3 linked regions of the Blastopirellula sediminis genome follow. The protein of the gene in region 3 interacts with the protein of the main gene of each other region in a pairwise test. Links are inferred from orthologs where the notes say so. Each region holds a gene or a part of one and is shown on either strand. Other genes may lie near its edges.

Region 1 (7,590 bases), 580 kb from region 3 along the record:
CAAGGGCTGCCGCAGCTGATCTCGCTCTTGGAATGCCTGAACCTGCTCGCCGAAGAAGGGGGCGAAGTCCTGGCCAGCGAAGGCTACACGCCGGGCTTCGACAACGCTTCGGACTGGCGCATCGACAAGGCCTGCAATTACATCAACGAACATCTGGAAGATCCCGAGCTGTCGCACGCTGCGATCTGCAAAGAAGTCGACATGAACCCGTCGTCGTTCAGCCGGATGTTCAAGCGAGCCACCGGCCGCACCGTGACGCAATACGTCAGCGAACTGCGGATCGGCATCGCTTGCCGCCTGCTGATGGAAACCGGCGACAGCATCCTGGACGTCAGCCTGAAGTCAGGCTTCGACAACCTGTCGAGCTTCAACCGCAGCTTCCGCAAGATCAAGCAGATGACGCCGCGGGAATATCGCTCGACCTTCCTCGAAGCGAACAAGACGACGGCCGTTCCGGTTTAGTTCGACGTTGCCGTATCAAGCGGCGCGCCAGCGCAACACTAGCCCGCAGCGCAAGCGAGGGAATTTGCGCGGCGCAATTGTCAGAGCTTCCCTACGCGTGGAGCCGAAAACATAGGCCCAGCTCTTCGCCAGATTCCGACCGCATTCCCTCGCTTGCGCTGCGGGCTAGTGTTGGGCAATTGCGAATCGCCAACTACGTCCGGTCTGCACAACGGACCCTACAAGAAGCAAGCCGACGAGCCAATAAAAAAAGCCGATCCAACTTGGATCGGCTTTCTTTGTTTCTTGCTTAAGCGGGGAACGCTTAGTCCCACCACCATTGGCCCGGGGCGAGTTCCGGAACTTTGATTTCGGCACGTTCCTTCTCGAGGGCGCCATTTTCGTCTTCGATCATCTGTTCCGGCAACAGGGCGTACTTCGGTTTGATCGAGACGCCGCCGCCGATCGGCGTGACCAGGCGATTCCCCTTCCAGACCGCGTTGACGGCGGTTTCGACCTGGTTCGGAGCGTTGTAGACTTCGACCGGGTAGCGGCTTTCGTCGTTGAAGACGCCGAGGTTCCAGTGGGCCTGACCGTACAGGTCGTACTCTTGGATGTAAGCGGCCGCGATCAGCATGTCGATCTGGTTACGCATCTGAGCGTAGACCGGCGAACGCTTGGCCAGTTCGGGATACGCCTTGGTGAAAGCCATGGTGAACATCCGGCTGGCCGGATCTTCGCCGCCCGACTGCACGCGACCGCCGTCGCGGGTCACCATTTCGTTTTCGCCAATCAGCTTCACGCCTTCGCCGACCAGTTCCATCGCCAGGCCGTCTTCGCTCAGCTTCACGCATTCGTAGTTCGGGGTAAAGAACCAACGCTGCAGAGCGTTCTTCGAACCGCCGCGCGACTTTTCGGTGTAGCTCGGAATCCGAACCGGAGGACGTTCCAGGCCGATGCCGATCAACTTCATGCGATAGTCCGCTTCGACCAGCGTCTTGGCGAAGTTGGTCTTCGGCGAGATGCCGGTGACGGTCACGTCTTGCTTGCCGAGGGCTTGCTGCATTCCCGGAACGAGCGTCGCCACGTTGATCTTGGCCAGGTCGGTCCCGACGCTGCGGAGATACTCTTGGTAGTTCTTCAAACCTTCCTTGGTCGGGTCAATCGAGACGCCGACGAAGTTCACTCCCTTGGTGCCAGGAGCGTAAGCACGCAAAGCGACGATCATATCGTCGAGCGATAGAATCGCTTTCCCGCTCGTCGTACCGACGGCGCGACCAGTAAGATCGCTGACGAATCCTTCCGCCGGACCGGCGATCACAATGTCGCCCGATTCGGGATAGAAGAAGACGTACTTCAACTGGGTCAAGCCGGCGAGATTCTTCATCTCTTCCGGAATGGTGTTGTTTTCTTCGGTCGCCTTGGCGAGCGCCGCTTCCAAGCGATTGAGCGAGATCATGCGAAGTTCGCTCGGCTTGGTCAGTTCCGGCGCCAAGGTCGCCTTGGCGGCTTGCACGCGCTGACGCATCAGTTGGCCGGTCGGATCCGAAGCCTGCTGCATCCGCAACACGCCCTGCGCGTCGACGTAAACGCCTGACTGCTGGAAGTTGTTATTGTTGTTGGTTTGAGCCGCGGCCGGCGCGACCAACAATCCGACTGCGAACGTCGCTAGCAGCAAGTGAAACAGCCGGGTCGAGCGGGATTCCATGTCTGATCCTTGGTCCAAATACGCAGCAAGAAAGGGTAGGCGCGAAATGCTCGCCGCTGATTCCAGCAGCGAAAGATGAGCGGGCAATAGCCGTTACAGTTAACCTAGGGCAAATTGCCGTAAGTAAGCTGTCCCTTTGATCTTAATTTGGGAAAATAGGGAAGGCAAGCAATCGGTAAAAAAGGCTCCGGCCGTGCCGATTTTTCGACATCGGCGGCCACAACCCTGCCTTCATTGCGCGCAAGCTATTTACAGATATAGACTTGCGCTAATTCTTGCTCGCCCGCCGTGCGTTTGGCGGGGCGGTGATCAGTTTGAAGTTCCCCTCTCCTAGCAACTGATCGACCCGATCTCGCATCTCCAGCGAGACGTCGACCCGGCGGGAAGTTCGCAACAGAGCCGCATGACCATCGGTCAGCTGCAGAACGAGCTGTAGATCGCAATCGCCCGGATAGGCCCGGAGAATCTCGTTCAAACTCGGCAGAATCTCGGCGCCATGGTGCGCTTCGTCGATCCGAATCCGGACCCCTTTGGTATAGCGGGCATGGGCGTCTTCGATCGGCACCAGGTTGTTGACGATCATATTCGCCTCGTCGTCACCCCCTCGTTTGTCGACTCGTCCTTCGACGATGAAGACCGCTTCCGTTTTTACCAGATCTCCGAAATTTGCGTATTGCTCCGGCCACATGATGCAGCGGATCGCGCCGTTGACGTCTTCCAGGTCGAAGTTGGCGTACTTCGTGTTGTTGCTTCCTGGACGAGCTCGCTTGGTATGGGCCAGCTTGATCGAGGAGATCATCCCCCCCATCACGACATCCTGCTTGTCCTTCATCTGCGGAATGTCAGTCGACGTGTGCGAGCAATAGATCGCGAACGACTTTTCGTACTCGGCCAGCGGGTGACTGGTGAGGAAGAAGCCGAGCACTTCCTTCTCGTAGAGCAGCTTCTCGCGTTCGTTCCACTCTTCCACTTCGGGCAGCTTCACCGCTTTGGGCGCCGAGCCGTTGGCTTCTTCCATGGCGGCGAACAAGTTCTTCTGCCCCGCTTTGCGATCGGCAAGCGCTGCGGCGCCGGCCGTGATCGCTTTTTCGAGCGCTGCGACCATCTGGGCGCGGACCGGATGAAGCGTGTCGAAGGCGCCAGCCTTGATCAACGTTTCGATCGCCGCACGGTTGCACTGCGACGTATCGACTCGTTCGCAGAAATCGAAGATGTCGGTGAACGGACCATCCTTGCGCCGCGCGGCGACAATCGATTCGGCCGCGCCGCCGCCGCAACCCTTGATCGCACTAAGCGCAAACGGAATTTTGCCGTCGACCACCGAGAACTCAACGTCCGACGTATTCACGTTCGGCGCGAGGACCTCGATCTGCATCCGGTCGGCGTCTTCCATATGCTCGACAAGCGAGTCTTTCGTCTTGAAGTTACGCCCGGAGATGTCGCCCGAAAGGAGGGCCGCCATGAACTCCTTGGGATAGTGGGTCTTCAAGTACGCGGTCTGATAGGCGACCAGCGCGTAGGCGGTCGAGTGGCTTTTGTTAAAGCCATAACCGGCGAACTTGACGATCATCTCCCAAAATTCTTCCGCTTCTTTCTGGGTCAGACCTTTCTCCGTCGCACCGATCATGAACTGTTCGCGGTTCTGCTGGATCAGCGACTCTTTCTTCTTGCTGATCGCCTTAATGCAGGTGTACGCTTTGGCGAGCGGAATGTCCCCCAAGCGATTCAGAATCCGCATGACCTGTTCCTGGTAAACCATCACGCCGTTGGTTTCAGCCAGGATCTCTTCGAGCACTTCGTGCTTGTATTCGGCCGCTTTGCGACCGTTTTTCACTTCGATGTACTCGTCGACCATGCCCCCTTCGAGCGGACCAGGTCGATAGAGCGCATTGGTCGCGATGATGTCGAGGAAGCTGTCGGGACGCATCCGCCGTAAGAGGTCGCGAATACCGCCGCTTTCGAGCTGGAACACCCCCTTCGTTTCGCCGCGTCGCAGCAATGCGAATGTCTCTTCGTCGTCGAGCGGCATCTTGTGGATGTCGAACGGCTTCCCTTCACGCTGTTCGATCAGATCGATCGCGTTGCGCAGAATCGTCAAGTTGCGCAAGCCCAGGAAGTCCATCTTCAGCAGACCGGCCGCTTCGACGTCGTTCATCGACCACTGCGTGATCAAGTCTTCCTTGCCGGTCACGCGGCAAAGAGGGACATATTCGGTCAGCGGCTGGTCGGCGATCACCACCGCCGCCGCGTGCGTACCGACGTTCCGCGCCAAGCCTTCGATCTTCATCGCCAGCGTCAGCACTTCGCGGGCTTCGCTGTCATGCTCGTAGGCGTTCTTCAGCTCTTCGCTCGCTTCGATCGCCGCCTTCAGCTTGATGCCGAGCGTTTCCGGCACCATGCCGGTAATCGCATTGACGCGATCAAGCGGCAAGCCGAGCGCGCGGCCGACGTCTTTGATCGCCGCGCGAGCCGCGAGCGTACCGAACGTACCGATCTGCGCGACGTTGTCTTCGCCGTACTTGTCTTTCACGTAGCGAATGACGAGCCCGCGCCGCTCTTTGTCAAAGTCGATATCGATATCGGGGGCTTCCAAGCGGTTTTCGTCGAGGAACCGCTCGAACAGCAAGTCGTACTTGATCGGGCAAACGTGGCTCATGTAGAGCGCATAACAGACGATTGCGCCGACGCCGCTACCGCGCGCGGTGGCCGGAATGTTTTGCTTCCGGGCTTCGACCACAAAGTCCCACACGATCAGGAAGTAGTTCGGGAAGCCAAGTCGGCTGATCACCCCCAACTCGCGGTCGAGTCGCGTCATGACGACGTCCGATAATTCGCCGCCGGGACACATCTCTTCGTTCCCTTCGTACCGCTCTTTGAGCCCTTGGATGCAGAGCTCGCGCAGGTATTCGTCGGCCGTCTTCTCCGGCGGCAGAGCGAAGGTGGGGAAGTAGCGTTTGCCCAACTCCAGGTCGATGTCGACCGTGTCGGCGATTTCCTGACTGCGCGAGACGGCATGCTCCAGCCCCGCGAAGTCGGCGTACATCTGATCTTGCGAACGGAGGAAAAACTGATCGTTCTCCATTCGCATCCGGTTGGTGTCAGTCCGGAACTTGCCGGTGTTGATGCAGAGCATCACGTCTTGCGCTTCGGCGTCTTCCTGATCGACATAGTGGGTGTCGCTGGTCGCAACCAACGGCACGCCGATCTTGTTGGCGATGTCGACGGCGCCTTCCAGTTGCATCCGCTGAATGTCGAGACCGTTGTTCATGATCTCGATGAAGTAGCGATCGCCGAAGACCTTCTCGAACCAACCCGAGATGTTGGCGCCTTCCTTCATCAAGTCTTCGGTCGACGTGCCGCGGAGGATTGCCTTCGAAAATTCACTGCTGACGCAACCGCTGAGGCAGATGATCCCCTCGCTATGCTTCTGCAGCAGCTCTTTGTCGATCCGCGGCTTGAAGTAAAAGCCTTCCAGGTAAGCGGCCGAGGCCAGCTTCACCAGGTTGCGAAAGCCAGTCCGGTTTTGCGCAAGCAGGGTCAGGTGATAGTTCGAGTCGCGCTGGCTTCCCGATTTTTCGAACCGGCTGCCCGGCGCGATGTACGCCTCGTAGCCGATGATCGGGTTGATTTCGTTCGATTTGCACTCGCGATAGAACTGCAGCGCGCCGTGCAGGTTACCGTGGTCGGTAATCGCCAGAGCGTTCATGCCGTGGCTCTTCGCCCGAGCGACCAATCGCGGAATCGACCCGGCTCCATCGAGCAGGCTGTAGTGCGAATGGCAATGCAGGTGGACGAAGCGGCGATCGCTCATCATTCCCTCCCAGGCGAAAAGAGCAGGCGTTCCTTCAGTGCGGCGAAAGCGTCGCCGCGGTAGACAGCTTTGATTCTAACCTGACGGCCGCAGGTTGATAACCATCAAGACTTTTTTGCGGGACTTCCCCAAACAATTTTTGCCGCACAGCTTGCCCAGCCGGCATCTTGGGTTCCAATAGAGATCTCTCCCGTTTTGCACATCCCTCGGAGTTCCCACCGGTGTCTCGATTTCTCTCGCTCGCCTGTTTGGCGTCGCTGCTGCTATTCCCCTCGTTTGTCCTGTCGGCGGAAACCAACGACGCTATCCGCGTGATGTCGTTCAACATCCGCTACGGCTCGGCCCAGGATGGCGAAAACCACTGGGACATCCGCAAGCCGCTGGTGGTCGAAACGATCCAGCGCTACAACCCCGACCTGCTGGGGACGCAAGAATGCCTACCGTTTCAGGAAGCCTACCTGCGTGAGCAACTGCCCGAATACGACTGCTATGCGGTCAGTCGCGAAGGGGAGGGGACCGCAGGTGAAAAGTGTGCAGTCTTCTTTCGCAAGTCGCGGTTTGAGTTGCTTGAAAAGGGGAGCGTCGCGCTGAGCGAAACGCCCGAGAAAATCGGCTCGGTCAGCTGGGACTCGTCGCTGCCGCGGATCGCGTCGTGGGTGAAGCTTCGCGACAAGGAGTCCGGTAAGACGTTTACCTTCTGGAATACCCACTTCGATCACCGCGGCCCGAAGTCGCGCGAAGAAGCGGCCAAGTTGCTGGTCGCCCAAATGAAAGCCGCCCCCGATAGCGGCCCGGTCGTTTTGACCGGCGACTTCAACACCGACGCCGGCTCGGCCCCCCATAAAACGTTGGTTGCCTATTTGACTGACGCGTGGGACGCCGCGAAGTGGGAAGGCTCGACCTGGACCTTCAACGGCTGGAAAGATCAAACGAGCGGAGCCCGGATCGACTGGATCCTCCACTCCGCCGGCTTCACCGCGGCCGATACGACGATCGACCGCTGGAAAAGCGACAGTGGCCACTACCCGTCGGATCACTGCCCCGTGACGACGACGCTGACCTTTACGAAGAAATAGCGGCCTACGAGCACCACAACGGATGCGGCGCATCCAACAGATGCGCCGGCTCCTTCGCCAGCGACCGAATCGATTGCTCCATCTCGGCGACCGCTTCAGCATTCGCATGGTAGGCGAGTTGAATCTCGAAATTCACTTCGCCGCCGGGGGGCAGCTTCACCACGCGATTCTGCTTCCCTTCAAACGACCGCGGATTCGGGAAATTGGTCGCCGGCTCGAGTCCCGTGACATAGCCGTCCGCTTCCGCCGCCGTGTTTTTCCAGATGGTAAAGCAAGGAAGCTGCCGCGCGTCGTAGGCGACCGAGATCCCGCGATCGCCGGCGCCGTTCTTCAGCATCGTCGGCGTCCAGCCATCTTCCCCGTGCGCGTTTTCGCAGAAGTAGACCATTTCCTCGAAGCCGACCTGCGGCCCGCGGTAGCGATCCCAGTTGCCGATCTCGCCCGCCGAGTGATCGTTCCGCGGGACAACCTTCTTGGCCGGTACAACCACCGTCGCTCCCTCGGACAAAACCGGGTCGCCCAGGTTGATGTGATACAGCATCTGCGCTTCGGCC
Region 2 (6,416 bases), 450 kb from region 3 along the record:
TTTGATCGATACCGATCGCAATATCGTCGTGCCGCTGGATGATCCGAGTCAGCGACTGTTCCTCAACAAAGAGCAAGTCGATGTGGTTCAACTGCAGTGCGGAGCGATCTGGAGCGACTATCTTCAGCATATGGGAGAACAGTCGAGCGTCGCTCCCTTCTTGGGCGAATACAAAGCGTTTCGACGCCAATTCATTCAGCTGCCGCCTTTAGAAGTGGCGGTCAAAGTCGCTTTCCTGGGGGCCGCGGGCAATCCGCCTGCGTATCCGCCCAAAGCGTCCGATTGGGACCGCGTGATCGGTATGGCGGCCGCCTTTGAGCTTTCCGCCGACGATCGCAAAGTGAGTTACAGCGGATCGATCGAAATGCAAAAGCTGCTTTCGACGACGATCGCTCAATCGGCGGCTGATTATTTCGCCAAGCCGCCGGTTGCCGAAACGGCTCAGCCGATATCCATAAGCGAGTAGCCTGACATGCACGCAATCGCTTTGACCCTATGTAGCGTCGCCTTCGCCGCCGATGTACGCGATTCGATTTCAACGCCGCGTCAGTACTACGAAATCATCGCGCGGCTCGGATCACCGGTTCCGCCCGAGTATTCGCGGCACTCGCAAGTTGTGTCGGCGGACGGCGCCAAAATCGAGATATTCGCTGAAACGCATAGATACGCACCCCTTTCCAAGTTGAAGACGATTCAGCCGGAGGCGATCGCCGAGTTGGTCGTGGTTCCTTGTCCCGATCGTCCCGATTGCGTCCTGGCTGGCTATCAGCTTCGCGGCCTTGGTCAATTCGTCGGCGTCATGACGGCCGAATCCTGCGTCCTGATTGACGTGGCCAACGACCGGGTTTTTTCGATTTTCAGTACGGACAATGTGACCCAAGGCCGCGGCTTGGGAGTTCCCCAGGCGGAGCGAAAGATCTCCGAGCCGGCCCTCAGCGCCTTTGCGGAATTGCTGGTCGTCAACATCGAGGAGTTTCCCTCGCAGTATGGCTTCGAAAAGCAGTACAACGGGTTTCTCACCCGCTTCGACGAGCGAGTGAAGGTCAGCGTCACCTGCGAAGTGAGTCGGATCGACATGTTGGCCGGCCGGGCGACGTTCTACCTGATCTTCACTGGCGGCGACGAACGTGAGCGGGTCACTTTCAGCAAGCCGATTTCGGATCTCTTATTGTCGAAGTACGCGTTGCCGATCGATCAGTACTTGAAGGACCGCTAAGCGAGCAGCGTTCGCAGCGTCTGGATGGCGGCGTCGGGCCGCTGCGCGGCCGCTTGCTGAACGGCGGCGACTTGTTCCCCAGTGAACAGCAGCGGCGTGCCGTGCAGCGGCGGCGTGGGAACGAGGGTGTGCCCGATCATCGTGTTCAGCTGCTCGATGCCGTCGCCGCGCTGGGCCGAGACTTTTAGACCGGCCGGACGTTGGCTGCTCTCGTCGGCCGGCAGGTCCGATTTGTTGTGGATCACGATCGCATTGGGATAGGCGGCGAGGAGCTGCTGGTCTTCGTCGGTCCAGGGCGCCGATTGGTCGAGGGCCAGCAGGATCAGATCGGCGGCGCTTTGCAGCTTGCGAGCCCGGGCGACTCCTTCTCGCTCGATTGCGTCGTCGCTTTCGCGGAGGCCTGCGGTATCGGCCAGTTCGACCGGCCAACCGTCGAACGCCGCCGCAGCGGTTACGGCGTCGCGAGTCGTGCCCGGCTGATCGAAGACGATCGCCCGTTCATAGCCGACCAGCGCGTTGATCAGACTGCTTTTGCCGACGTTCGGACGACCGGCGATCACCACCTTCCACGGCTTCGTCAGGTGCATGCCGAAGTTGGCGGTGGCCAGCAGCGACTGCAATCGCAACTGTGCGTCGCTCGTTTGCTGCGCATCTAGTAGGCCAAGAATCGCCGTCAGTTCGGCTTCGAGCGCTCCGTTGTACTGATCGAGCAAGTAGCCGGCGGTGCGTGACGTTCGCGCATCGGCCAGGGCGATTCGTGCGGCGGCGGCGATTGGTGACGATTCGCTCTGGTGGGCGTAGTCGCTCCAGGCGATCTCACGACAGCCGGCGGCGACCAGGTGATTCAGGATCCGGCGGAACGCGGCGATGCCGCCGTGGCAGTGAACTTCGATTCGATCTGCGGCGGTGCGGCTGACGACCAGCTCTTCGCCGGCATCCTCGGCGCTATCGCGCCAGTGTCCGACCAGGATGTCGCCAATTTGACATGTGCTGGCTTGTTTCTTGCCGAGTGGGAAGAAGTGTCGATCGACGGCGCTGCCGGCTTTGGGGCCTGCGACGACGATCGTGGCGATCGCGCTTCGTCCGCCGGGCGTGATGAGCGCGGCGATCGTTTCGCTCATCGCGAACCTTTCGCAGCACGCGCGGCGATCGCCACGCCGCCGAGGACCAGGTGATCGATCGTTACGCATTCGATTCGCATTTGCGGCGCAAGTTTCGCCGCGTCCCCGCCGGCGAAGATCACCTGCGGCGACGGGCCAATCAGCTCTGCGGTGAAGCGAGCGATCAACTCGCGGACACCGCCGACTGCACTGTAGTAGAGTCCGCTCCGCATCGCGGCGAGGGTGTCGGTTCCGATCGCGGTTGGAACTTCGCCGACGTCGACCGTGATTTCCGGCAGCAAATCGGTTTGTCCGGCAAGCGCTCGCGCCGCCATCCTCATCCCTGGGACAATCGCGCCGCCGAGGAAGCTGCCGCTCGCGGCGACCATGTCGACCGTGATCGCGCTGCCGGCGTCAATGATGATCGCCGGGCGACGCGGGTCGCGAATCGCATTGGCGCCGACCGCGGCGGCCAAGCGGTCCATGCCGACTTTCTGTGGCGCAGCGACCGAGATTTGCAGCGGCAAATCGGTGTGCGCCAGGATGCGGCACGAGTCGCCGGGGCGGTTGGCTTTCAGCCACGCTTCGAACGCGGCTTGGCCGGGGCGATTGACGCTGACGACATGCCATGCGACTGAGTCGCTGGGGAGCAGCGCTTCGAGCGAAGTGAAGTCCGGCTCGTGCGAGGCGGCGCTGAACGTGACGGTCGGAGCCGGCAAGGGGCGCGAGTCGGCGGCTGCGAACAGGCCGATGTGGATCGACGTGTTGCCGACATCGACCGTTCCCCAAACGCCGCTCATGATTGGGCCTGCCTGCGAGCGCGGTCGAGTTCTTCGCCGGCACGACGCAGCAGCACGTTCAGGTTTTCGCCGGTGACGGCCGAGATTAGCAGCACTTCGCCGCCGGTCAGTTCGGCCAGCTGATCGCGCACCTCTTTCCCTTCGGGAAGTTCGGCCTTGGTGACGCACAAGATCTCGGGACGAGCCGCGAGGTCGGCGTCGTATTGCGTCAGTTCGTGGCGAATCGCTTTGTAGTTTTCGATCGGGTCGGTGCCGTCGACCGGCGCCGGTTCGACCAGGTGAATCAAGATGCCGGCTCGTTCGACGTGACGGAGGAACTCGTGCCCGAGTCCAACGCCTTCCGAGGCGCCTTCGATCAAACCGGGGATGTCGGCCAGGATGAAGGTCTTGTCGTAGTCGATCTGCACCATGCCGAGGTTCGGGAACTTCGTCGTGAACGGATAGTCGGCAATCTCCGGGCGAGCGCGGGAGAGTCGCGACAAGAGGGTGCTCTTGCCGGCGTTCGGTTTGCCGATCAAACCGACGTCGGCAATCGACTTCAACTCGAGGATCAGCCGCCGCTTTTCCCCTTTGCCGCCGGGAGTCGATTGACGCGGCGCGCGGTTGGTCGAGTTCTTGAAGCTGAGGTTGCCGCGGCCGCCGGCGCCGCCGCGGGCGGCGATCATCTGTTCGCCGGCGACGTTCAGGTCCTTCATCACAAAGCCGGCGTCCGCTTCGATCACCACGGTGCCGATCGGCACTTTGATGATGATGTCTTGCGCCGACTTGCCGGTCCGGTTGGCCGGGCCGCCGTTGGAGCCGCGATCGCCGCGCCAATGCTTGACGTGGGCGAGGGCCGTGAGGCTGTCGACCCCTTCTTCGGCGAGCAGGATGATATTCGAACCGCTGCCGCCGTCGCCGCCGTCGGGACCGCCGTTGGGGACGTACTTTTCGCGGCGGAAGCTCATGCAGCCGTCGCCGCCGGCGCCCCCTTCAATTTCGATTTGTACGCGATCAACAAACATCGTCAGCCTACGAACGAAAACAGGGATGACCCGAATTGGATCATCCCTGGCATTTTACGGATACTCGAGCGCGAATCGATGCGCTCGAAGCTTAATTGGCTTCGACAGCGGCCGGCACGATATTGACGCGACGACCTTCTTGATCGAACAGGACCGAGCCGTCGCACAGGGCGAACAGGGTGTAGTCCTTGCCGCAACCGACGTTCTTGCCCGGGCGGAACTTGGTGCCAACCTGGCGAACCAGAATGTTGCCGGCACGAACGACTTCGCCGCCAAACTTCTTGACGCCGCGATACTGCGGATTCGAGTCACGACCGTTGCGGCTCGAACCTTGACCTTTCTTATGGGCCATGTCACCTAACTCCTGGTATATGGGATTTCCGCCGGAAGGCGAGAATGTGCGATCTACCTGACGACGCACAAGGGGCGCGTCGAAACTCTCTTTTTAGCGGTAAACCCACTCGTAGTCAACCTGCCCAGGAGCACCGAAGCGGATCTCGTCTTCGTGTTCGTTGTAGCGGTCGCCGGGACGCCAAAAATTGAGCTTCAGCGTCTTCAGCGTGAAGGCTCGCTGGCCGCCGATGTTGTCCGGAACGACCTTTTCGGCGTCGTCAGTCCATTTATAGGCGTTGGTCAGCCCCTGGACGTAGATCGAGAAATAGTCGGTATCGGGGTCGATATCTTCCCAGATCGCCACGCCCCAGATTGCGTTGTCGACCTCTTCGGACGAGACGGGAACGTCAAAGCGGTTTACCGAAACCGAGTCGTACAAAGTAGTTCCACCCATTTCGCGAGCTGCGATTGGGGCCATCGCCACCGGAACCAGGCGGTCCAGATACTCTTTCTTCTGGTCGCTCGATTCGAGGATGAACCGCGGGATGAAGCGGATCGGCTGGGTCGAGCTGCTCAATTGGGTCGCTTCGTAGACGGTGTCGCCGGTTTCAAAGGTGGTCGCCTTCGACTCGAGCGGGTTCCCCATGTTGCGAATGCGGTAAACCATGTACCACAAGGTCTTACGTTGCATTTTGCCGGTCGGCTGCGGGACGTCGACCTCGATCATGCGGATCGGCTTGAAGGCGAACTCCAGACCCCAGATCGTTCGGCGATAGATGACGTTTTCGGCCATCGCCTTGAGCGTGCGGGTGCTGGGAAGCGTTTTGGGGGCCCAATCGAGTCCCTGGGCGCCTTGGATGATTTCGAGGATCGGTTCCGGACCGGTGAAGGTCTCTTCGGCCCGCAGGTCGGTCGGGATCGTCGTCAGCACCCCTTCCGCAAAGACCCGGCGAGGCGGATTGTGCGGATTATCCGCTGCGGCGGGCGCCGGTTGCGACGCCGTATTGACCTCCATCGTGCGAGAACCAGGCTGCTGAGCCATTGCTAGCGGTGCGGCGCAGAGAGCGAACAAAAGCAGCGCAACGGTCTTGGTACGACGCAACATGCTGGTAATTCCAGGCGAGACGGAAGCGATATCGATTAGTAGCGGACGAGCTGGGGCGCAAAAATAGCGCAACCCAAGCCTTCAAGTATACTTGCCTAAATTGCCAAGGGTCAAGTTTCTCGATAATTCAGCTGGAAATGGCGTATCTGGACCAAGCTGGCAGGCCAGTCGGGGGGTAGGTCAGGCCTTGGCCTGACGAAAAATCGCCGCCAAAGTCGCTGAAGCACCATGAGCAGGACCTTCCGGTTGGCGTCATTGGCATACGCGCAGCGAGTTCAAACTTGGAACGTCCCTGCGGTGTCGCTGGCACTGAGGGCTAGTGTTTTGCGTTTCTGGCGCGGCGCCGACATGCTCCCAAGAAACGGTCCCAGGCGGCGAATCCTCTTCCCAGGCGGCTTGCTGATTTTTGGCGGCGTCGCCAGACTGACGGACGGTTGCCGTTTCCTTTTGCTGAAAGCTGCTGCGCCATGTTATGGCCAATCGTCTGGATGATTGTGGGGCTGGTCGGACTCGTGGTTGGAGGGGAATTGCTGGTTCGGGGAGCCGCGAAGCTCGCGGCGCTCGCCGGGATTTCTCCGCTGGTGGTCGGGCTGACGGTGGTGGCGTTTGGGACGAGCGCCCCGGAGCTTGCCGTTTCGCTGAGCGCGAGTTTGAAGGGAAACACGGACATCGGCATCGGGAACGTCGTCGGCAGTAACATCTTTAACGTGCTGGCGATTCTCGGCATGTCGGCGGTGGTCGCGCCGCTGGTCGTCTCCAGCCAATTGGTGCGGATTGACGTGCCGTTGATGGTGGCCCTTTCCTTCTTGGTGCTACTGATGGGGCTGGATGGCGAAATCAGCCAGCTCGACGGCGGGA
Region 3 (6,436 bases):
GCTCGAGGTGTTATCTTCAGCCAGCGTGTTGAAGATGATCGGGCTCTTCGGCGGATCCATCACTTCGATCGGATCGGTCAGACCGACCGAGCAGATCAATTCGGCCGTGTTCCGGCTGATCTTCTGCCCCGCTTCGACGATGATTTCGCCGCCGCGATCGCTATCGATCGGGTAGACGACGTCGTCGACGGCGATTTTGCCTTCGATCTTCGTGATGCTGCGACCATCCTTCACCTGGACGGTGGTCGTGTCGTAGAAGGCGCGAATCAGCGCGGCGTCTTCGCTCAGCGTCGGATCCATCGCACGCAGCAGGGTCGTCGCGGCGAACTTACCGCTCTGGTCGATGCGGACCGTGAACGAATCCTTCTTCGTGATGTTGATCTCGATCCAGCTTCCGCGTTCCGGAATGATGCGGCAACTCGGGAGTCGGCGATCCGAGGTCGTTTCGGCCTCTTCGACGAAGTCGACGCCGGGGCTGCGGTGCAGCTGGCTCACCACGACGCGTTCGGCGCCGTTGATGATGAACTCGCCGCCGCCCAGCATGACCGGCATGTCGCCCAGGTAGACTTCTTCCTCAATCGGCTCTTCCTTGTTCAGGCGGAGCCAAATGCGGAACGGCAGGCCGTAAGTCAGACGGAGCTGCTTGCATTCCTGCGGCGTATATCGCGGCTTCCCCAATTCATAACGGACATAGTCGAGCTGGACCGTGCCGTCATAACTTTGGATCGGGAAGATCTCGCGCAGCACGCTTTCGATACCAATTTCGGGGTCTCTCGAATCGGGATCGACTTCCTCTTGGAGAAACTTGGTATAGCTGTGCGTTTGAATCGTCGTGAGATCGGGGGGCGACATGTAAATCGACCCACTACCGAAACGACGAACTTCCTTGGTTTCGAGACGTCGCTTGTACGATGTAGCCATTGGACGATGCTACTCCTGGGCAAGTTCGGAGATCGAACGACTGCGCTGCTAGCAGTGCGACGCGCAGGAAAGAATTCCCGGCGCCAGACGTGCGAGCGAGCAAAGGGGGAGTGAAAGACGCACGCGTGGACAAGAATTAGCCGATGGACGGGACACCGCCCGTTTAAGGGAAGCCACCCATATACGGGACGCAGCCCCCTCCCTGCCGTTCACTGCGCGCACCACTCCCTGGGAATCGTCCATGCGCAGGAGAAAAGTAGAGAAACCGGTTAAATTCAAGACCACACCTCGCGACGTCGCCTCCTAGTATACGGGAGGCGACGTCGAAGTGAATACAGGGATTCCGTCAAATCGAATTCAAGAGTCGTAAATCGACTACTTGATTTCGCATTCGGCGCCGGAATCGACCAGTTCGGCCTTGACCTTTTCGGCATCTTCCTTCGAGACGCCTTCTTTGACCTTGCTCGGAACGCCTTCGACCAGGTCCTTGGCTTCCTTCAGGCCCAAGCCGGTGATGCCACGGATGGCCTTGATCACCGCAATCTTGTTGCCGCCGAAGCTGGTCATGATGACGTCGAATTCGGTCTTTTCGGCGACTTCTTCAGCAGCCGCAGCCGGACCGGGCATCATCATCATGCCGCCGCCAGCGGCAGCTTCGATGCCGTGAGCGTCTTTGAGGTAGTTGCCCAGTTCGACCGCTTGCTTCAGGGTCAGGGTGGCGATCTTGTCGCCCAGGGTCTTCAGTTCTTCCGAGATTTCGATCGTGGCGGTTTCTTCGGACATCTTCGTGTCGATCCTTTCTCAACTTGCGCCCGACCTGCGGACGGGCAAAAAATCTATATTGCTTATTTCGTAACGGGTTTGGCGTAACAGCCGTGTGCGGACAGTTGGGCGAGAGACGGGTACTAGGCCCCTTCTTCTTCTCCCAGCTTTTTGATCTGACTGGCGAGCTTGGCGCCCGGGCCTTTGATCTGAGCGGCCAGGGTGCGTCCCGGACCAAGGATCTGACCAACCAGCAAAGCAAGCTGCTCGGCACGGTTCGGCCATTTGCTCACTTCAACCACCTTGTCGGCAGTCAAAGCCTCGCCGTCCATCACGCCACCTTTGGCCGTGAATTTCGGCATTTTCTTGTCTTCGTGCAGTTTGACGATCTCTTTCGCCAGGTCGACGATGTCTTCGCCGCCCCACACGATCGCCGCACTGCCTTCAATGTCGCTGAAAGCCGGACCGAGCGAGGTCCCTTCGCAAGCGCGACGGGCCAAGGTCTTCTTCACGACCAACAGGCTAATGTTCCGTTTGCGGAAGGCGCGACGGACTTCGACGGTCGAATTGGCGTCGAGACCGGCGACATCAACCACCAAGAGATCCGACACGCCGTCCAGACGGCTCGAAATCTCTTTCGTCACCAACTCTTTTACGAATTTGCTCATAACTGTTCTGCTTTAAGTGAGGTCCACCGCGCGGCGGACGACGAAGTGAACCGGCTTACAGCGCGACGCGGACGCCAGGACTCATGGTGGCGGCGATCGCGACGCTCTTCACGTAAATGCCCTTCGCGCTGGCGGGCTTCATGCTCAGGATCTGATTGGTGAACGCGCGGATGTTGTCGACCAGCTTCGCTTCGTCGAAACTAATCTTGCCGACCACCGCGTGCACGATGCCAGTGGCGTCGTTGCGGAACTCAACCTTACCCGCTTTGTATTCTTTGACGACGCGAGCGACGTCCGGGGTGACCGTGCCGGCACGCGGCGACGGCATCAAACCACGCGGGCCGAGGACGCGACCGAGCGGACCGACCAGACCCATCATGTCCGGGGTCGCGATGCACGCGTCGAAATCAAGCCAGCCTTCTTTGATTCGCTTGGCCAGGTCGTCCGAACCGACCGCGTCGGCGCCGGCTTCTTCCGCCAGACGAACATTGTCGCCCTTGGCGAACACGACGACTCGCAGCTCTTTACCGATGCCGTGCGGCAGCACGATGGCGCCGCGGACCAGTTGGTCGGCCTGCTTCGGGTCAATACCCAGACGCATGGCGCAGTCGACGGTCTGATCGAATTTGGTGGTGTTGAAGGTCTTCAACAGCGCGACCGCCTTGTCGAGCGGCATGACTTCTTCCGTGGCCTTGGCGGCAAGGGCGCGATAACGCTTCGAGTGCTTTACCATCGTCGGACTCTTTAAGTATCTGTGCGGTGTGTTGCGTATCAGTTGCAGCGCTGGGCGGGTTGGCCGCGAACGCTTATTCGGTGATTTCGATGCCCATGCTGCGAGCGGTACCGGCGATCATGCGGCGAGCATGTTCCAGGTCGCTGGCGTTCAGGTCGTCCATCTTCTGCTTGCAGATTTCGTCGACCTGGGCCATCGAAACCTTGCCGACCTTGTCGACATGGGGACGACCGGCGCCGCTGGCGATCCCGGCAGCTTGCTTCAGCAGCGCGGCGGCCGGCGGGCTCTTGCAAACGAATTCAAACGAGCGGTCGTTGTAGACGCTCACGACGACCGGAATCGGCATGCCGTTGAATTCCTTGGTCTTGTCGTTGAACTGCGTAACGAATTGACCGAGGTTGACGCCGAACTTACCGAGCGACGTACCTACCGGAGGCGCCGGGGTAGCCTTGCCGCCGGGCACTTGAAATTTCGCTTTTCCAACCAGTTCCTTCGCCATGTCTCTTTTCCTCGGCGGCGAACGCACGGTTCGCCGTGGATTACTGAATTACTTGGGTGTTCGGTGGGTCGAAAACGACAGTCCGGCAGTCGCCAGGAGAGCGACGCGAGAGGCTGTAGGAATCGACAGGCCGACGACTCGCGATGGGTTACACCGGCTCCATTTGCCAGTGTTCCATCTCGACCGGAGTCGTCCGACCGAAGATGTTGATCATGACCGTCACGCGGCCATTCGTTTCGTCGATTCCTTCGACATCCCCTTCGAAGTTCTCGAAGGTTCCTTCGGTGATGCGAACGTGATCCCCCAGCTTGAAGCGAATGTTGGTTTTGACCGGCTCTTCGCCCGCCTCTTCGCTTTCCGCCTTTTTGGTGATCCGCTCAACTTCGTGCGCCAGCATCGGAGTCGGACGTCCCGCGGCTCCCGTGAAGTCGCCGATTCCGCCCGTTTCGCGTACCAGGAACCAGGTGTCATCGTTGATCGCCATGTGGACGACGATGTACCCAGGGTACAGCTTGCGCTTGGTGATTTTCTTTTTGCCGTTTTTGAATTCGACGATGTCCTCAGTCGGGACCATGATCTGATCAAAATACGGCTCGAGGCCCGCCATCTTCACACGCCGCCAAAGGTTCGCGCAGATCGACTTTTCGCGATTGCTCTGCACCTTCAGGATGTACCAGTCCATCTCGCCGACTTCAGCAGGAGCTTCCTCCTCCTCTTCAATCAACTCGAGCGGACCGCGATTGCGTTCCTTTTTCGGACGAGCCGGTTTCGGCTCTTCCGCCGGGGCTTCTTCAGCGGCGGGCTCTTCCGAGTCTGCCGCGACTTCCACCGGCGATTCCACTTCGGCGGCTTCGGGCTGGGGCGCGTCGGACGACTCAGCCGCTTCCGGCGCAGCGCCTTCGGCGGTTACGTCCTCAACGGGCAGTTCGTGTTCGTTTTTCGACTCGTTTTCCACAGCTCGATCCCTTGGCCAAACGCCTTACTAGTTAAACGCGTAACGCAGAAACGCGATCCAGTGCTTCAGCACGTACTGCCAAAACACGTCGTACGCAAACAGTACGGCCGCCAGGGCGAACACAAACAGGATCACCACGGCGCTGGCCCGAATTAACTCAGCCCGCGAAGGCCAAGTCACTTTGTTCATTTCCGCTTCGACCGCGATCAAAAAGTCGGCGAACACCGGCCAGTTGATAACGCGATAAGCGATCCAAAATCCCGCGATCACCACCAAGGCAGGCAAGCCGACTTGCAGCCAGCGTTCTTGCCCCTGGTTACGCAACACGTCGTACAGTTGCCATCCCGCTACGCCGACCAGCGCCCACAAAGCGAGCATCGTCGCTTGCCGAGCGGTCCGACCTTGCGAACGCTTGTAACGTCCGGTCTGAGCCAGCTCTTGGACGAAGTTTCCGGCGGAAGCGGCGGCCTTTTCTTTTGCCATCGCTGCGTGACTTTCTTCCTAAAACGTCGCTGGCTGCGCCATGGACGATGACTTGGTTTGACGGAACGACGAATCGATCAAAGCCAAAAAAGGCCGGAGATCAACCGACGAAAGCAGGGGCGGAGGGAATCGAACTCTCAACCTCTGGTTTTGGAGACCAGCGCTCTGCCAATTGAGCTACGCCCCTAAAACTGCGGACGCCCGACCCATTTTTTCGGGCCGGGCGCCGCAAAATTTACCTCAGTCTCGCTTAGGCGAGAATCTTCGTAACGACGCCCGAACCAACGGTGCGGCCGCCTTCGCGAATCGCGAAGCGAACGCCGTCGTCCATCGCGATCGGCTTGTGCAGCTCGACTTCGATGCGGACGTTGTCGCCCGGCATGCACATTTCGGCGCCGACCAGGTTGGCGGTGCCGGTCACGTCGGTCGTACGGAAGTAGAACTGCGGGCGATAGCCGGAGAAGAACGGGGTGTGACGACCGCCTTCTTCCTTCGACAAGCAGTAGATTTCCGCTTCAAACTTGGTGTGCGGGGTGATCGAACCCGGCTTGGCGAGCACCTGGCCGCGCGAAATGTCTTCACGCTTGACGCCGCGGAGCAAGCAGCCGACATTGTCGCCCGCATGACCCTCTTGGAGGATCTTGTTGAACATTTCGATACCCGTGACCGTGGTCTTGGTCGGGGCGTCGTTCAGACCGATGATCAGAACTTCTTCACCAACCTTCACAACGCCGCGTTCGATACGACCAGTGGCGACGGTACCGCGACCTTCGATCGAGAAGACGTCTTCGATCGCCATCAGGAACGGCTTGTCGGCTTCGCGGGTCGGTTCCGGAATGTACGAGTCCAGGGCGTCCATCAGGTCGCTGATGCACTTGCTGGCGGCCGGATCAGCCGGGTTGTTGTAGGCCGGCAGCGAGGCGCCGCGAATGACCGGGCAATCGTCGCCAGGGAATTCGTACTTGCTGAGCAGTTCGCGAACTTCCAGTTCGACGAGGTCCAGCAGTTCTTCATCGTCGACCAGGTCGCACTTGTTCAGGAAGACCACGATGTACGGCACGCCGACCTGACGAGCCAGCAGAACGTGCTCCTTCGTCTGCGGCATCGGGCCGTCGGCAGCCGACACGACCAGGATCGCACCGTCCATCTGGGCGGCGCCGGTGATCATGTTCTTCACAAAGTCGGCGTGACCCGGGCAGTCGATGTGGGCGTAGTGACGGGTCGGGGTTTCGTATTCGACGTGGGCGACCGCGATGGTCACGGTCTTGGTCGCGTCACGGACGGTACCGCCCTTGGCGATGTCCGAGTAAGCCTTGTGCTTCGCCAAACCTTTGGCCGCCTGAACGGCGAGAATGGCGCCGGTCGTGGTCGTTTTGCCATGGTCAATGTGGCCGATAGTGCCGACGTTGACGTGC

The links.
Region 1: the proteins of rplL (region 3) and dnaE interact in binary tests that used the Escherichia coli proteins (3 or more experiments, as listed by UniProt). The link is inferred for Blastopirellula sediminis from one-to-one orthologs.
Region 2: the proteins of rplL (region 3) and obgE interact in binary tests that used the Escherichia coli proteins (3 or more experiments, as listed by UniProt). The link is inferred for Blastopirellula sediminis from one-to-one orthologs.

Annotation. Positions count from the first base shown.
Region 1 is NZ_JAJKFT010000010.1:834,638-842,227, forward strand. What follows is about bases 2,218-6,341. They hold dnaE (DNA polymerase III subunit alpha), read right to left. Parts: upstream 5,961-6,341; coding sequence 2,418-5,960; downstream 2,218-2,417. Other genes in these bases: LOC68_RS15000 (endonuclease/exonuclease/phosphatase family protein), read left to right, coding at 6,182-6,341. In the rest of the region: helix-turn-helix domain-containing protein, read left to right, coding at 1-462; DUF1598 domain-containing protein, read right to left, coding at 767-2,149; more of endonuclease/exonuclease/phosphatase family protein, read left to right, coding at 6,342-7,036; aldose 1-epimerase family protein, read right to left, coding at 7,041-7,590. UniProt on the Escherichia coli protein: DNA polymerase III is a complex, multichain enzyme responsible for most of the replicative synthesis in bacteria. This DNA polymerase also exhibits 3' to 5' exonuclease activity. The alpha chain is the DNA polymerase catalytic subunit.
Region 2 is NZ_JAJKFT010000010.1:706,222-712,637, reverse strand. Bases 2,117-5,066 are described here. They hold obgE (GTPase ObgE), read right to left. Parts: upstream 4,121-5,066; coding sequence 3,113-4,120; downstream 2,117-3,112. Other genes in these bases: LOC68_RS14435 (hypothetical protein), read right to left, coding at 4,566-5,066; rpmA (50S ribosomal protein L27), read right to left, coding at 4,212-4,472; LOC68_RS14450 (type III pantothenate kinase), read right to left, coding at 2,334-3,116; LOC68_RS14455 (GTPase), read right to left, coding at 2,117-2,337. Also shown: hypothetical protein, read left to right, coding at 1-466; hypothetical protein, read left to right, coding at 473-1,216; more of GTPase, read right to left, coding at 1,213-2,116; more of hypothetical protein, read right to left, coding at 5,067-5,558; calcium/sodium antiporter, read left to right, coding at 6,026-6,416. UniProt on the Escherichia coli protein: An essential GTPase which binds GTP, GDP and possibly (p)ppGpp with moderate affinity, with high nucleotide exchange rates and a fairly low GTP hydrolysis rate.
Region 3 is NZ_JAJKFT010000010.1:254,182-260,617, forward strand. The notes cover bases 1-2,970. They hold rplL (50S ribosomal protein L7/L12), read right to left. Parts: upstream 1,705-2,970; coding sequence 1,297-1,704; downstream 1-1,296. Other genes in these bases: rpoB (DNA-directed RNA polymerase subunit beta), read right to left, coding at 1-921; rplJ (50S ribosomal protein L10), read right to left, coding at 1,827-2,351; rplA (50S ribosomal protein L1), read right to left, coding at 2,407-2,970. Also shown: more of rplA, read right to left, coding at 2,971-3,084; rplK (50S ribosomal protein L11), read right to left, coding at 3,158-3,583; transcription termination/antitermination protein NusG, read right to left, coding at 3,732-4,538; preprotein translocase subunit SecE, read right to left, coding at 4,566-5,021; tuf (elongation factor Tu), read right to left, coding at 5,272-6,436. UniProt on the Escherichia coli protein: The binding site for several of the GTPase factors involved in protein synthesis (IF-2, EF-Tu, EF-G and RF3). Is thus essential for accurate translation.